DNA from 2 places in the Pseudazoarcus sp. NS36 genome. Region 1 is predicted to be linked to the other one. Evidence: predicted binding sites of a transcription regulator. Region 1 holds the regulator's gene; the other holds the start of a gene.
The links. Region 1 encodes FNR, which switches genes on or off when oxygen is low (the NO sensors DNR and NnrR bind a similar motif). Its sites were predicted from a motif close to TTGANCTAGNTCAA; they were not measured.
Positions count from the first base shown of each region.

Region 2: a site for FNR is predicted at 2,916-2,929, ahead of napF (ferredoxin-type protein NapF). Genes of this name have one in related genera too.

Region 1 is NZ_BAAKJA010000002.1:142,061-148,996, reverse strand. Features, by position in the region: gene AC6H0R_RS03795 (hypothetical protein) at 1-314, shown strand, start outside; gene AC6H0R_RS03790 (universal stress protein) at 346-789, opposite strand; gene AC6H0R_RS03785 (MBL fold metallo-hydrolase RNA specificity domain-containing protein) at 877-2,283, shown strand; gene fnr (fumarate/nitrate reduction transcriptional regulator Fnr) at 2,294-2,998, opposite strand; gene hemN (oxygen-independent coproporphyrinogen III oxidase) at 3,148-4,539, shown strand; gene AC6H0R_RS03770 (sulfite exporter TauE/SafE family protein) at 4,604-5,305, shown strand; gene AC6H0R_RS03765 (heavy-metal-associated domain-containing protein) at 5,355-5,564, shown strand; gene AC6H0R_RS03760 (GNAT family N-acetyltransferase) at 5,570-6,706, opposite strand; gene AC6H0R_RS03755 (MliC family protein) at 6,840-6,936, opposite strand, start outside.
Region 2 is NZ_BAAKJA010000008.1:49,522-56,457, forward strand. Features, by position in the region: gene napA (nitrate reductase catalytic subunit NapA) at 1-2,106, opposite strand, end outside; gene AC6H0R_RS13415 (chaperone NapD) at 2,103-2,369, opposite strand; gene napF (ferredoxin-type protein NapF) at 2,366-2,851, opposite strand; gene AC6H0R_RS13425 (CBS domain-containing protein) at 3,027-3,422, opposite strand; gene AC6H0R_RS13430 (P-II family nitrogen regulator) at 3,449-3,796, opposite strand; gene AC6H0R_RS13435 (DUF1538 domain-containing protein) at 3,793-5,301, opposite strand; gene AC6H0R_RS13440 (hypothetical protein) at 5,294-5,629, opposite strand; gene AC6H0R_RS13445 (PLDc N-terminal domain-containing protein) at 5,753-5,935, shown strand; gene AC6H0R_RS13450 (flagellar brake protein) at 6,088-6,717, shown strand; gene AC6H0R_RS13455 (extracellular solute-binding protein) at 6,830-6,936, shown strand, end outside.

The DNA.
Region 1 (6,936 bases):
TCCTGGTGCTGTGGCCTTCGTTTCTGGTCGCCGGTGTTGCGGTGACGCTGTTCTTCACGCTGGTCAATCCGCGTGAGTTGTATCTGTTCGGGGAAATCGTCGAGTTCTCGCCGATCGCTACCTATTCGATCGGCTTCTTCGGTTTCTGGGCCTTGTGCGCCGCTTCCAGTCTGTTGACGCTGTATCTGGTCGGCAAGCCGGTGAGCGCAGATCCGCCTAAGTCGGTTCCGACGCGCAAGCCGCGCGCCTCAGGTACACCGAAATCGCGTCGGATGGAGGCTGGTCTGCACCCACATCACCACGTCCACGGATAAGAAAACGGCCCGTTTCGGGCCGTTTTTTGTTTCAGCGATAGATCAACACCGGAATCTTGCTGTGCGAGAGCACTTTCTGGGTCTCGCTGCCCAGTAGCAGTCCGGCCAAGCCTTTGCGCCCGTGCGAAGCCATGAAGATCAGGTCGCACTCGTGGCGCTCTGCGGCCTCGATGATGCCCTCGTATGGTACCTCGCACACCCCCGAATCCGTATCCGCCGAGACGCCGGCGGCCTTTGCGGATGCCTCGGCCCGATCCAGAATGAGCTTGGCCTCGGCGGACGCCGACTGGGCGAATTGCTCCGGTGTGGTCGGGTCGATCAGCGCGCCTTCCCCGTAGATCGGCATCGGGAAATCAGGCTGGGCATAATAGAAAGTGATGCGGGCGCTGATCTCGGCGGCAAAGCGTACGGCCTTTTCGACCGTTGTCTGCGAGAGTTCGGATCCGTCCGTCGGGACGAGAATGTGCTGGAACATGGCGCAACTCCAATACCGGATTGGGATGATGGCATTATAGCCATGCCCCGCCAGCTCTTGCGGCAGGCAATGTCCCCGGAGGCCTTGATGCAGATCGAATTTCACGGTGCGGCCGGCGAAGTGACCGGTTCGTGCGCCAGAGTGACCTGGGACGGCGGATGTTTTCTCGTCGATTGCGGCATGTTCCAGGGCGGTCGCAATGCCGGGCTGAAGAACTTGCGCGCGCTGGATTTCAGCCTCAAGAGCATCGATTTTGTTCTGCTCACTCATGCCCATCTTGATCATGCGGGCCTGCTGCCCAGGCTGGTCGCGCTGGGTTGGCGTGGCCCGGTGTATGTGACCGAGGCTACAGCTGATCTGCTCGGCATCATGTTGCTTGATGCCGGCCATATTCAGGAGAAGGAGACCGAGTGGGCCAACCGGCGCTCGCGGTCGCGCAACCGGCGCAGTCTGTCAAATGCCGCGCCGCTATATACCGTAGAGCAGGCGCGTGCGAGTCTCGGCCACTTGCGGGCGCATCCGTACGAAACGCCGTTTTCGCCCATGGACGGCGTTGACGTGCGTTTTCGTGAAGCTGGCCACATTCTGGGTTCAGCCATTATCGAGGTCGACCTGTCGTGCGCGGGTGGCACGCGGCGCATCGTATTCTCCGGCGACCTGGGCATGCATGCGCGTCCGGTCTTGCGCGATCCGGCACCCGTGAAGCATGCCGACTATCTGGTCGTTGAATCCACCTACGGAGATCGGGCCCACCGTTCGCTGCCGCAGACGGAAGACGAACTGGTGCACGTCCTGCAGGACACGCTGGAGCGTCGCGGCGGCAACGTGGTCATTCCGGCCTTTGCAGTCGGTCGCACGCAAGAGGTCATCTACATGCTCGCCGATCTGGTGCGGCGAGGGCGGGTGTCGCGGCTGGAGGTCGTCGTTGATTCTCCGATGGCCTCTGCGGTGACCGAGGTCACGCTCGAGCATGACGCCCTGTGGGATGCCGAGACACTCCGTCTGCGCGACTGGGCGCTGGCTCACCCCGAGCGTTTCGCCATCCGTTTCGTGTCCGACGTGGAGGAGTCGATTGCGCTCAATGCGCGCAAGCGCGGCCTGGTCATCATTTCGGCCAGTGGCATGTGTGAGGCGGGGCGCATCAAGCACCATCTCGCCCACAATCTCCCGCGCCCCGAATGCAGCGTGGTGATCTGCGGCTTTCAGGCAGGCGGTACGCTGGGGCGTCGCCTGGTCGATGGGGCTCGATCCGTGAGCCTGTTTGGCGAACGGGTGCCGGTGCGTGCATCGGTGCATACCATCGGCGGGCTGTCGGCGCATGCCGACCAGCCATCCCTGCTGGCGTGGATGGGGGGCTTTGAGCGGGCCCCCCGCAAGGCCTTTGTCGTGCACGGCGAGAGCAACGCTGCGCAGGCACTGGGCGATGCGATGCGTCAGCGTCTGGGGTGGACGGTGCGGGTGGCGGAGCCTGGTGTGGTGGAGCCGCTCGAATGAGCGCGAGGCGCTAGCGACTGCCGGACAGCTGGATGAGGCGGCGCAAGCCGGCTTGATCGATGATGCGGATGTGCTTCTGCTGCACCGTGATCAACCCTTCGTCCTGGAAGCGCGAGAAGGCGCGCGACACGGTTTCGAGTTTGAGCCCGAGGTAGGAGCCGATCTCGTCGCGGGTCATGCGCAGGTTGAACTCGGCCGGAGAAAAGCCGCGCGCATTGAAGCGTTGCGACAGATTCATCAGAAAGGCGGCCAGCCGCTCTTCCGCCCGCATCGAGCCGAGCAGCATCATCACGCCGTGGTCGCGCACGATCTCGCGGCTCATGACCTTGTGGAACTGATGCTGCAGCCCTTCGACCTCGCGGGACAGTTCTTCGAGCTGGCTGTACGGAAGTACGCACACCTCGCTGTCTTCGAGTGCGACCGCGTTGCAGCTATGGGTTTCGGTGCTGATGCCGTCCAGTCCGAGCATCTCGCCCGTCATCTGGAAGCCGGTGACCTGTTCGCGGCCGTCCTCCAGCAGCACGTCGGTCTTGAACCAGCCGACGCGGATGGCGTAGATCGCGTCGAAGGCGTCGCCCGAACGGTAGAGGTGCTGGCCCTTGCGGATCTTGCGGCGTGCGCCGACCAGGTTGTCGAGCCGCTCGATCTCCTCGGCGGACATGCCGACCGGAAGACACAACTCATGGAGATTGCACTGTGAGCAGGCAGCGCGCATGGCGGGGGCGCTGATTGGAACCGTCGCTTTGGTCACTGCGTGTGGCCACTCCATAGACATGCAGCGCCATTCGCGCATGCGTTTGATACACGTCAAAGCGGTCCGGGCCGGAATCCGGGATCGTGGAAACCATGCAGGAAACTACTCCCATGGATATCCACCAGCCGGTCGTCTTCGATCCCGATCTGATCCGTCGCTTCGACGTCAGCGGACCACGGTACACATCCTACCCTACGGCCGATCGCTTTGTTGAAGCCTTCGACGCGCAGGGGCTGGAGCAGTGGCTGCACAAGCGCAGCGTGGGTGGGGTGGTGCGTCCGCTCTCGCTGTATTTTCATATCCCGTTCTGCAACACCATCTGCTACTACTGCGGCTGCAACAAGATCATCACCAAGGACCACGGCCGCTCGGGCAGGTACCTCAAGTATCTCGCCAAGGAAATTGCACTGCAGGCGGCCCATATCGAGGGCAGCCGCGAGGTCACGCAACTGCACCTGGGCGGCGGTACGCCGACTTTTCTGTCGCATGACGAAATGCGCGGACTGATGGAGTCGGTACGCAAGCACTTCACGCTCAAGCCGGGTGGGGAGTATTCGATCGAAGTCGACCCGCGCAAGGTTGATTTCGAGACCGTCGCGCTGCTCGCCGAGCTGGGCTTCAACCGCATGAGCCTCGGCGTGCAGGACTTTGATCCCGATGTGCAGAAGGCCGTCAATCGCATCCAGAGCTACGAAGAGACGCGCCTGGTGCTCGACGCCGCGCGCGCCACGGGTTTCCGCTCGGTCAGCATCGACCTGATCTACGGCCTGCCGAAGCAGAACGTGATCCGCTTCAACCGCACGCTGAAACAGGTCATCGAACTGGCACCGGATCGCATTTCGCTCTACAGCTACGCTCACCTGCCGGCCACCTTCAAGCCGCAGCGGCGTATCGACGCCGCGCTACTGCCCGATCCCGACGGCAAACTGCAGATCCTGCAACTGGCCATCCGGCGGCTGACCGAGGCGGGCTACGTCTATATCGGCATGGATCACTTCGCGCGGCCCGACGATGAACTCGCCGTGGCGCAGCGCCAGGGCCGTCTGCACCGCAACTTCCAGGGCTATTCGACACAGTCCGAGTGCGATCTGCTGGCCTTCGGCGTTTCGGCCATCGCCAGCATCGGTCCGGTCTACGCCCAGAACCACAAGGTCATCGACGACTACTACGACGCGCTGGATCGTGACGAGCTGCCGGTGATGCGCGGTATCGAGCTGTCTGCCGACGATGTGCTGCGCCGCGCCATCATCCAGGCGCTGATGTGCCATTTTGAACTCTCGATCGAGTCCATCGAGATCGCGCACCTGATCCGCTTCGACGAATACTTTGCTGAAGAGCTGGCCGATTTGCGCGAAATGCAGGCGGCCGGCTTGCTCGAGATCAGCGACGGCTGGATTGCCGTTCAGCCCGCCGGCCGCATGCTGGTGCGCGTCATCGCCATGGTGTTCGATCGCTATCTGCGTGCTGACCGGGAACGCAAACGTTACTCCCGCGTGATCTGAGTCCGGCCCGGCGCGACGCCGGCGGGTATACTCGCGCCTTGCATCGTTGTTCCCTCCTATTTTCATGCCTGAAACCGGTTACATCGCGGTCTTCCTGATCGGCCTGCTCGGCGGTACGCATTGTGTTGCCATGTGCGGCGGCATCGTCGGCGCGCTGTCGGTACAGATGCCGGGGAAGTCTGCGCGTCAGTGGCCCATCCATCTTGCCTACAACCTCGGGCGCATCAGCACCTATACCGCTCTGGGCGGCCTGGCCGGTGCCATCGGCAGTGCAGGGATGCTGTTCGGCGATGTGTTGCCGGTGCAGCTTGGCTTGTACGTGGCGGCCAACATCATGCTGATCCTGCTCGGGCTCTATCTGACCGGTATCACGCAGTTGCTCAAGCCGCTTGAGCGCGCGGGAGGTGTGATCTGGCGACGTGTCCAGCCTTTCACCGCGCGCTTTCTGCCGGCACGCACGGTGGGGCGCGCGCTGCCGCTGGGTTTGTTGTGGGGTTTTCTGCCCTGTGGACTTGTGTACAGCGTGCTGACAACGGCGCTGGTCACCGGCTCGGCCGGTCGCGGCGCCGGGCTGATGCTGGCCTTCGGTCTGGGAACCTTGCCCAACCTGATGCTTGCCGGCATGTTGTTCAAGCGCTTTCGCGATCTCACCCGCAATACCCGTGTGCGCCTTGCAGCCGGTCTGCTGGTGCTCGGCTTTGGCGTATTCGGGCTCTACCATGCGCCGCATCTGGGCGGGCAGCTGTGGAGTGGCGTGATATGCTGACGCCGCATTTTTGTGCGGTGCAATGTCAGGCAAACGCAGGAGTCAGGGCATGAGTGAAGTGACGATTCGCGTAGACGGGATGAGCTGTGGCGGTTGTGTGCGCAATGTGACCGGGGTGCTGAAGGCCTTGCCCGGCGTCTTCGAGGCCGAGGTTCATCTCGAAGAGGCTGAAGCCCGCGTCGAGTTCGACCCGGCCCGGATTACCGTCGAGGACTTGCGTCAGGCCATCACCGACGCCGGTTTTGACGCTGCAGCCTGAGCGGCTCAGCTTTTGTCGAGCCTGAACGGTGAGCGCTCCGACAGCTCATCCAGATAGAACCCGATCCCCTCGGTCTCTCGCGCCAGAAAGCGGTCTACCGCGTCTGCGAAGCGTTCATCGCGCAGCCAGTGTGCCGAGCGCGTGACCACCGGCTCCAGTCCCCGTGACAGCTTGTGTTCGCCCTGGGCGCCGCCCTCGAAGCGCGGGATGCCTTGTGCGACGCAGTATTCGATGGCGCGGTAGTAGCACAGTTCGAAGTGCAGAAAGGGCAAGGCCTCGCTGGCCCCCCAGTAACGCCCGTACAGTGCGTGCCGGTCGTGCAGGAAAAAGGCACCGGCGACCGGCTGTCCGGCGCGTCTGGCCAGCAACAGGCGCACCTTGTCCGGCATGCGCTGGGCCAGCATCGCAAAAAAGTCCGGCGTCAGATACGGCGTGGAACGGTGCATCGCATAGGTCGTTGCGTAGCAACGGTGGAAGAACGCCCAGTCGGCCTCGCTCGCCGTGTATCCGTCCAGCCACACATATTCCAGTCCATGTTCGGCCGCGCGCCGGCGTTCCTGGCGAATCTTCTTGCGCTTGGCGTGGTTGAGGCTGGAGAGAAATTCCTCGAAATCACCGTAGCCGCGGTTGTGCCAATGAAACTGGACCCCGCTGCGCAGCATGAAGCCAGCTCCAGCCAGTGCCTGCGCCTCCGTCTCTGAGGGCAGCAGTACGTGGATCGAGGACAGGCCGGATTCAGCCGCGAGCAGTTGTGCGGCCTGGGCCATCGGGGCCAGATAGGCTGCATCCCGGGTGAGCAGGCGCGGACCCGGCACGGGCGTGAAGGGGATGGCCGAGAGCCACTTGGGGTAATAGGCCAGCCCGTGACGCTGGTAGGCATCGGCCCAGGCCCAGTCAAACACGTACTCGCCATACGAATGCAGTTTTTCGTACAGCGGCATGGCGGCGACCAGCGTGGTGTCGTTCTCCAGCACGAGGTGCTGCGGGTGCCATCCGGTACCTTCGCCAACCGAGCCGCTGTCTTCCAGCGCCGACAACATGGCGTGCGAGACACAGCAGGCGCCGTCACCCAGTTCGTCCCACACGGCGGCGTCGACTTCGGCGATGTGCGGAACGATGCGGGCGGTCAGCGAAGCAGTCATGTTCATCCGTTAATCAAGATCATCCTGGCGCCACGCAGACACTTGGCGCGCGACCTGACGGGCATCTTGCCGTGGGCCGGCAATAAAAAAGCCCGCCGTGAGGCGGGCCGAGGGGACTCTGCGCGGGCTCGTGTCAGACGGTCTTGCACTCGTTTGCAAGCGGCTTGTTGGTGCGTCCGTCGAGCAGAACACCCTTCCACGGCAGGTCGATCCAGACCAGGCCGTTCCGG
Region 2 (6,936 bases), on a different contig from region 1:
TTCCCCGGCCTTGACGTAGGGGTCGTAGCCTTCGCGGTAGCGCCACAGCGTTTCCTTGCCGTCGACCACCGGCCAGCGCATGCCGTGTTCGACGTGGTAGGCGTCGAAGTCAGCGAGGTCGTGGGCCTTGCCGCGCGTGAAGCGGGCGTACTCCTCGAACAGGCCTTTCTGCACGTAGTAGCCGTAGGCTTTTGATTCGTCGTTCATGTAGCCGGCCCAAGCGTGGGCATTGACCTTGGCCACGTCCGACAGCGGGAATTTGTTGACCTGACCGTTGGCGAACAGCACGTCGTACAGCGTCTTGCCGCGCACCTCGGGTTTCTTGGCGATGAGGTCGGCGGGCCACACGTCCTCGACCTTGAAGCGCTTGGAGAACTCCATGTACTGCCAAAGGTCGCTGCGCGACTCGCCCGGCGCCCGCACCTGCTGGCGCCAGAACTGGGTGCGACGCTCTGCGTTGCCGTAGGCGCCTTCCTTTTCGGTCCACATCGCCGAGGGCAGGATCAGATCCGCCGACAGCGCGGAGACGGTGGGGTAGACGTCGGACACCACAATGAAAGTGTCCGGGTTGCGCCAGCCGGGATAGACCTCTTCGTTGATGTTCGGGCCGGCCTGCATGTTGTTGGTGGTGCTGGTCCAGTAGCACTTGAGCACGCCGTCCTTGAGCGCGCGGCTCTGTGCCACGGCGTGAAAGCCGACCTGGTCGGGGATGGTGCCGGCCGGCAGATTCCAGACGTTCTCGGCAAATTCGCGGTGCTTGGGGTTGGTCACGACCATGTCGGCCGGCAGGCGGTGGGCAAAGGTGCCCACTTCGCGCGCGGTGCCGCAGGCCGAGGGCTGGCCGGTCAGCGAGAACGGGCTGTTGCCGGGCTCGGCGATCTTGCCGACCAGCAGATGCACGTTGTAGATCATGTTGTTCACCCAGGTGCCGCGGGTGTGCTGGTTGAAGCCCATGGTCCAGAACGAGGTCACCTTTTTCTTCGGGTCGGCATAGGCCTCGGCCATGCGGATCAGGTTGGCGCGCGGCACGCCGGAAAGCTTCGAGACCTTGTCCACCGTGTAGTCGGAGACGTATTTGGCGAACTCCTCGAAGCTCATCTCTTCGGATGCGCTCGGGTTGCCCTTGGGCTTGCCGTCGGCGCCGGCGTAACCGTTGTTGGTCGCCTTGGCTTCCAGCGGGTGATCCGGGCGCAGGCCGAAGCCGATGTCGGTTTCGCCGCGGCGGAACTTGACGTGCCTGGCGACGAATTCCTTATTCACCTTGCCGGTCGAGATGATGTGGTGACAGATGAAGTTGAGCAGCGCCAGATCGGTGTGCGGCGCGAAGATCATGCCGTTGTCGGCCAGTTCGAAGGAGCGGTGCTCGAAGGTCGACAGCACATGCACCTCGCAGCCCGGATGGCTCAGACGGCGATCGGTGATGCGGCTCCACAGGATCGGGTGCATCTCGGCCATGTTGCTGCCCCATAGCACGAAGGCATCGGCGTTCTCGATGTCGTCGTAGCAGCCCATCGGCTCGTCCATGCCGAAAGTGCGCATGAAGCCGGTCACGGCCGAGGCCATGCAGTGGCGCGCGTTGGGGTCGAGGTTGTTGCTGCGGAAGCCCGCCTTGTGCAGTTTCGACGCGGCGTAGCCTTCCCAGATGGTCCATTGGCCGGAGCCGAACATGCCGACCGAGCGCGGGCCGTGGGTCTTGAGCGCGGCCTTCCACTTCTCGGCCATGATGTCGAAGGCCTGATCCCACGAAATCGGCGTGAATTCGCCGTCCTTGGCGTACTGCCCGCCGCGCATGCGCAGCAGCGGCTGGGTCAGGCGGTCCGAGCCGTACATGATCTTGGACAGGAAGTAGCCCTTGATGCAGTTCAGGCCGCGGTTGACCGGCGAATCCGGGTCGCCCTGGGTGCCCACCACGCGGTTGTCCTGCACGCCGACCAGCACCGAACAGCCCACGCCGCAGAAGCGACAGGCGGCTTTGTCCCAGCGCACACGGGTTGCTGGGGAGCCGGCCTGCTGCGCGTGCACGACCACCGGAATGCCGATGCCGGCGGTGGCCGCAGCGGCCGCTACGGCCTGCGTCTTGATGAAATCGCGTCGATCCATGGTCATGTCTCCTGGGGTTCCGGAACTTCGGCTTGCCCTTCGTCGGTGTATTCGTAGGCGAGCGTGATGCTCAGCACGTGTTGGGCGAGGTTCACCGCGAGGATCGAGTCGGTCACTGAATAGCCCTCACCGTCTTCGACGGTGACGACGATCTGGCCGCTCTCGGTGGATTCGCCATGCAGCTGCACGCCGGGGATGGCGCGCAGGGTTTTTTCCAGCTCGGGGAAGTGCTCGGGCTTCGCCTTGACCACCAGGCTTACGATCTTCATTGCGGGTTCTCCATGGCGATGGCGCCGACCGGGCAGGGCGCAACACAGCCGCCGCAGCCGGTACAGGCCTCGGTCAGCACTTCGGGAATCGGGGAGCCACCCAGACGCGGTCGGAAACGGATGGCACTGGTCTCGCAGGCCTCGCCGCAGACGCGGCATTCGACGCCGTTGTGCGGCAGACAGGCTGCTGAAATCTGCGGGCGCAGAAACCACGCTGCGCTGAGCTTGAGGCGGCGCAACGCCTGCGGCTCACAGGCCGTCACACAGTCGCCGCAGAAGCTGCAGCCGGCCACGCCGAAATCGACACGCGGAAAGCCGCCGTCGCCGGGTTTGAGAATGGATTGGGGACAGGCTTCGATACAGGCGCCGCAGCGCGTACAGGCCTGCTCAAACGCAAGGGCACCAATCGCCCAGGGCGGGCGGGTGTCACTACGGGCGGGGTGGAGTTGCCCGCGCAGGAATCCTCGTCTTGAAACCGTCATGTCAGCGCGGCACAGCCTTGCGGTTGATGAGGTCCAATTGGACCCCTTCACCGTAGGTCACGCTTTGCGCTGGATCAATTCAGATGCACGGTTTTGGTGCAACCGGCTGAGCGCCGCCTGCGCGGGAGGATCGCCAAGCCACTTGTTTCCATGGAGCTTTTCGTGAAGGTCGGACTCAGCCCATTTCGTCGGCGATGTTGACCAGGGCGCCGACGATGTCGCTCATGGTCACGATACCCACCAGCTCGTTGTCGGCGGTGACCAGCACGCGGCGGATATCGAAGTTGGTCATCAGTTTGGCGGCGTGCTTGACCTCCAGCTCGCGTGAGACGGTCAGCGCCGGTTTGGCGCAGATGTCGTACACGTTGAGCAGGTCGATGTCGCCTTCCTCGGCGACGATGGCCTTGAGGATGTTGTTGTAGGTGATCAGGCCGAAAGCGTCGTGCGGGTGGCGCTTCTCCACGGCGAGTGCCTTGACCTTCTTTTCCTTCATCACCCGCATGGCCTGGCGGATGGTTGCAAGCGGCGAGATGGTGGCCACTTCGCGCACCATGATGTCCTTGACCAGCATGTTTTCCTCCTCGGGCTGTTTCAGCCTCAGATGTCGTCCTTGAGTTTTTCCTCGAACAGCGTGATCTGGCCCATGTCGATGCCGGCGATGTGTTCGAGCGGGATCGTGAACACTACGCCTCGACTGTTGGTCTTCAGATCCAGCTCGCGCGTGAGGTTCTTCATCACCGCCAGCGACAGCTTCTTCTCCAGCACGAATACCAGCACCGACTGGCTGCCCTCGTAGGTCAGACCGAAAAAGGTCTTCTTTTCGTTCGCCCCGATGCCGCGTGCATCGAGAATGGTGACGCCGCCCGCGCCGGATTCCTTGGCCACGTCGATGGCCTTGTCCTCCAGGTCGTCGGCGAGGATCGCAACGAGTACGGAAAACTTCACGATGTCGCTCCTTCTTCAGTACGCATGACCCGCTCGGCGATGATCGCGTAGAGCATGACGGTCACGATGGGAAAAATCGACGCGAATGCGATCAGGCCGAAGCCGTCGATCAGCACGTTGCGTCCCTCGATATTCGTTGCCAGGCCAATGCCCAGCGCGGTGACCAGCGGTACCGTGACTTCCGACGTGGTCACACCGCCCAGGTCGAAGGCCAGCGGCACGATGTACTTCGGCGCGAGGGCGGTCAGCGCAATGACCAGCGCGTAGCCGCCCATGATGTAGTAGTGGATGGAATCACCGGTAATGATGCGATGCACGCCGATGGTGATGCCCACCGCCACACCGAGCGCTACCAGCAGCCGGATGCGGTTGCCGCTGAGTTTGCCTTTGGCCGCTTCCTCGGCCTGGCTGCCGATGGCGATCAGCGCCGGCTCGGCCATGGTGGTGGCAAAGCCGATCGAGAACGCGAACAGATAGACCCACAGGAAGGTATCGAGTGCCACCAGCTGCGTGGCCATGCTCGTGCCGATCGGGAACAGGCCCAGCTTGAGGCCGACGACGAAGGCATACAGCCCGATGATGACCAGCACGAATCCCACCATCACCCGCGGCAGGTGCGGAATGGACTTCTGCAGCACCATGTACTGGAAGAACAGAATCACCATGATGATCGGTGCCACATCGCGGAACATGCCCGCCAGATCGGTGATCATCCCCAGCACCACGCTGCCGGCTGTCTTCTCCACGATCTGGTCGTCGACAAAGGCCGCAGCGCCGGCGGCGGCCCCCGCTGCGTCGGTCACTTCGGCGAAGTTGTAGACCCAGATGCCGTAGAGCTGCACCGAGATCATCGGCACCATCACCGCCAGCGCCACCAGCCCGAAGCCGTGCATCAGCGGATTGCGCCCGCGCAGCGATGCCGCCAGTCCGATGCCGAGCGCCGCGATCAGCGGCACGGTGACGATGTTGGTGGTGACCCCGCCCGAATCGTAGGCCAGCCCGACGATTTCCTCCGGTGCGAAGAAGGTCACCGAGACCACCAGCACGTAGCCCACGATCATGTACCAGTGCAGCGACTGGCCGAGGATGGTGCGCAGCACGCCGACGGCCACCACGCAGCCGACCGACAGCGCCACCAGCAGACGCAGCGTGAGTCCGTCTATACGCCCCTCGGAGATGGTTTCGGCCTGGGTCGCCACCGCGATCAGCGCCGGTTCGGCGACCACGGCCGAGAAGCCCAGGCAGAAGCCGAAGACCATCAGCAACGGCAGCGAGCCGCGCCGCGCGAAGTCGTTCGAGAGCCCTTTGCCGACCGGGAAGATGCCCAGCTCCAGACCTTGCAGGAACAGCGCCACGCCGAACACCACCACCAGCAGGCCCAGGCTCATGCTGGCCAGCCCGTCGGGCAGCTCCTGCATGACGACGAGCTGAAAGAAACTGACGACCGCGATGATCGGCAGCAGATTGCGGAAGGAGTGCTTCAGATGTTCGAGAAACTCACGCATCGGAGGCGTCATCTCCGATGTCTTGTGGGTTCAGTCCCGCGTGGTGCTCCACGTCAATGCAGAAGGCCAGTCCCTGGAAGGGGGCAAGCAGGCCCAGCTCCACGTTCATGCGTTCGGCAATGTGCTCCACCCGGTCCGCCTCGGCCAGCACCATCAGTAGCTTCTCGCGGCCGACATAGGTCAGCCCGAAGAAGCTCATGTGTTCGGGGAAGCCCAATCCGCGCGCGTCGGCCACGGTGACTCCGAGCGCGCCCTCACTGCGCGCGATGGCAAATGCACGCTCTTCGAGTTCGTCGGCAACGGCCGCGATCAGCAGGCGAATCTTCATGCAGGTCGTTCCGGTGCCAACACACCTGGAGATAATACATGCGTCAGATGACGCCCCATTGACCTGCATCAATGGCCCCGCCGCAGGTACCATGGCCCTTCACGAACGCACCTGGAGTACGCCATGGGTATGGAAGTCGGAGGCATTCTGGGCCTCATCTGGCTGGTCATCGTCATCTGGGCCATCGTCAAGGTTGCCAAGAGCAGCGCCGGCCCGGTGCCCAAGCTGCTGTGGATCCTGATCCTGTTGTTCCTGCCCTTCGTCGGCTTGATCGCCTGGTTCCTGCTTGGGCCAAAAGGCAGGTAGTTGCGCTAGACCCGCCATGGAGGCGGAATAGCGGCGATTCATGGATAATCGGGGCGTGACATGTCACTGCCCCGAGAAGAGTTCCGCCGCTCATGACGCAAACGCCACCACCCGACAGCACTGAATCGTCCCCGCAGTTACGTTTCAGCGACATGCATCTGCAACCGGGAGACCGTCTGCAGATTCACTGCCCGGCGCATCCGGACCGTGCGCGACACATTTCGCGCGTGGTCGGTTTTGTCGACGATGTCAGCCTGATCGTTACCGTGCCTTCGCCGCGCGGCGTGCGCGCCGAATTCATCGAGAGCGAGGTCGTCGTGGTGCAGGCCTTCTCGCGCAACAGTGCATTCGCATTCAAATGCACGGTGCTCAACGTGTGCCGCCGTCCGTTTGACTACATGCACCTGAGCTTTCCCGATCGGATCCAGGGCAGCGTCATTCGCAAGGCCACGCGCGTGCGCACCGACATTGAGGCGCAGGCTACGTCTGCGGCGGGTCAAGCGGTAACCGTCGGGCTTGGCAATCTGAGTGCCACAGGGGCGCTGGTGGTTGCGCCGTCGGAGCTGGGCCAGGTCGGCGACAAACTCAGGTTGGCCTTCAAGGTCGAGCTGCACGATGCAGTCAGCGATGTTTTGGCGGATGCGGCCATTCTCAACGTTGGCGGCGAGACGGGTGCGCACCAGTACGGCGTCGAATTCGGCGAACTGCCGTCGCAAGAGCGCATGATCCTGCGCAGCCTGATTTACCAGCAGATGATAGAAAATCCACGAACCGTGGTCTGAAATCGCGGTGGCCCTGAACGGGATGGGTTTGACGCCACGTTAGACTGTGCACACGAATCTCCTTCTGGAGCGCAGTCGGATGGCGGCAGACAGGCGCAATCTCGGTTGGTGCATGCGATGGGCCCTGCTGGTCGCGCTGACATGGCCCGCCCTTGTCCAAGCGGACAATGTGCTGCGCGTGCTGGCCTGGCCGGGCTATGCCGACCCCGACATCGTGGC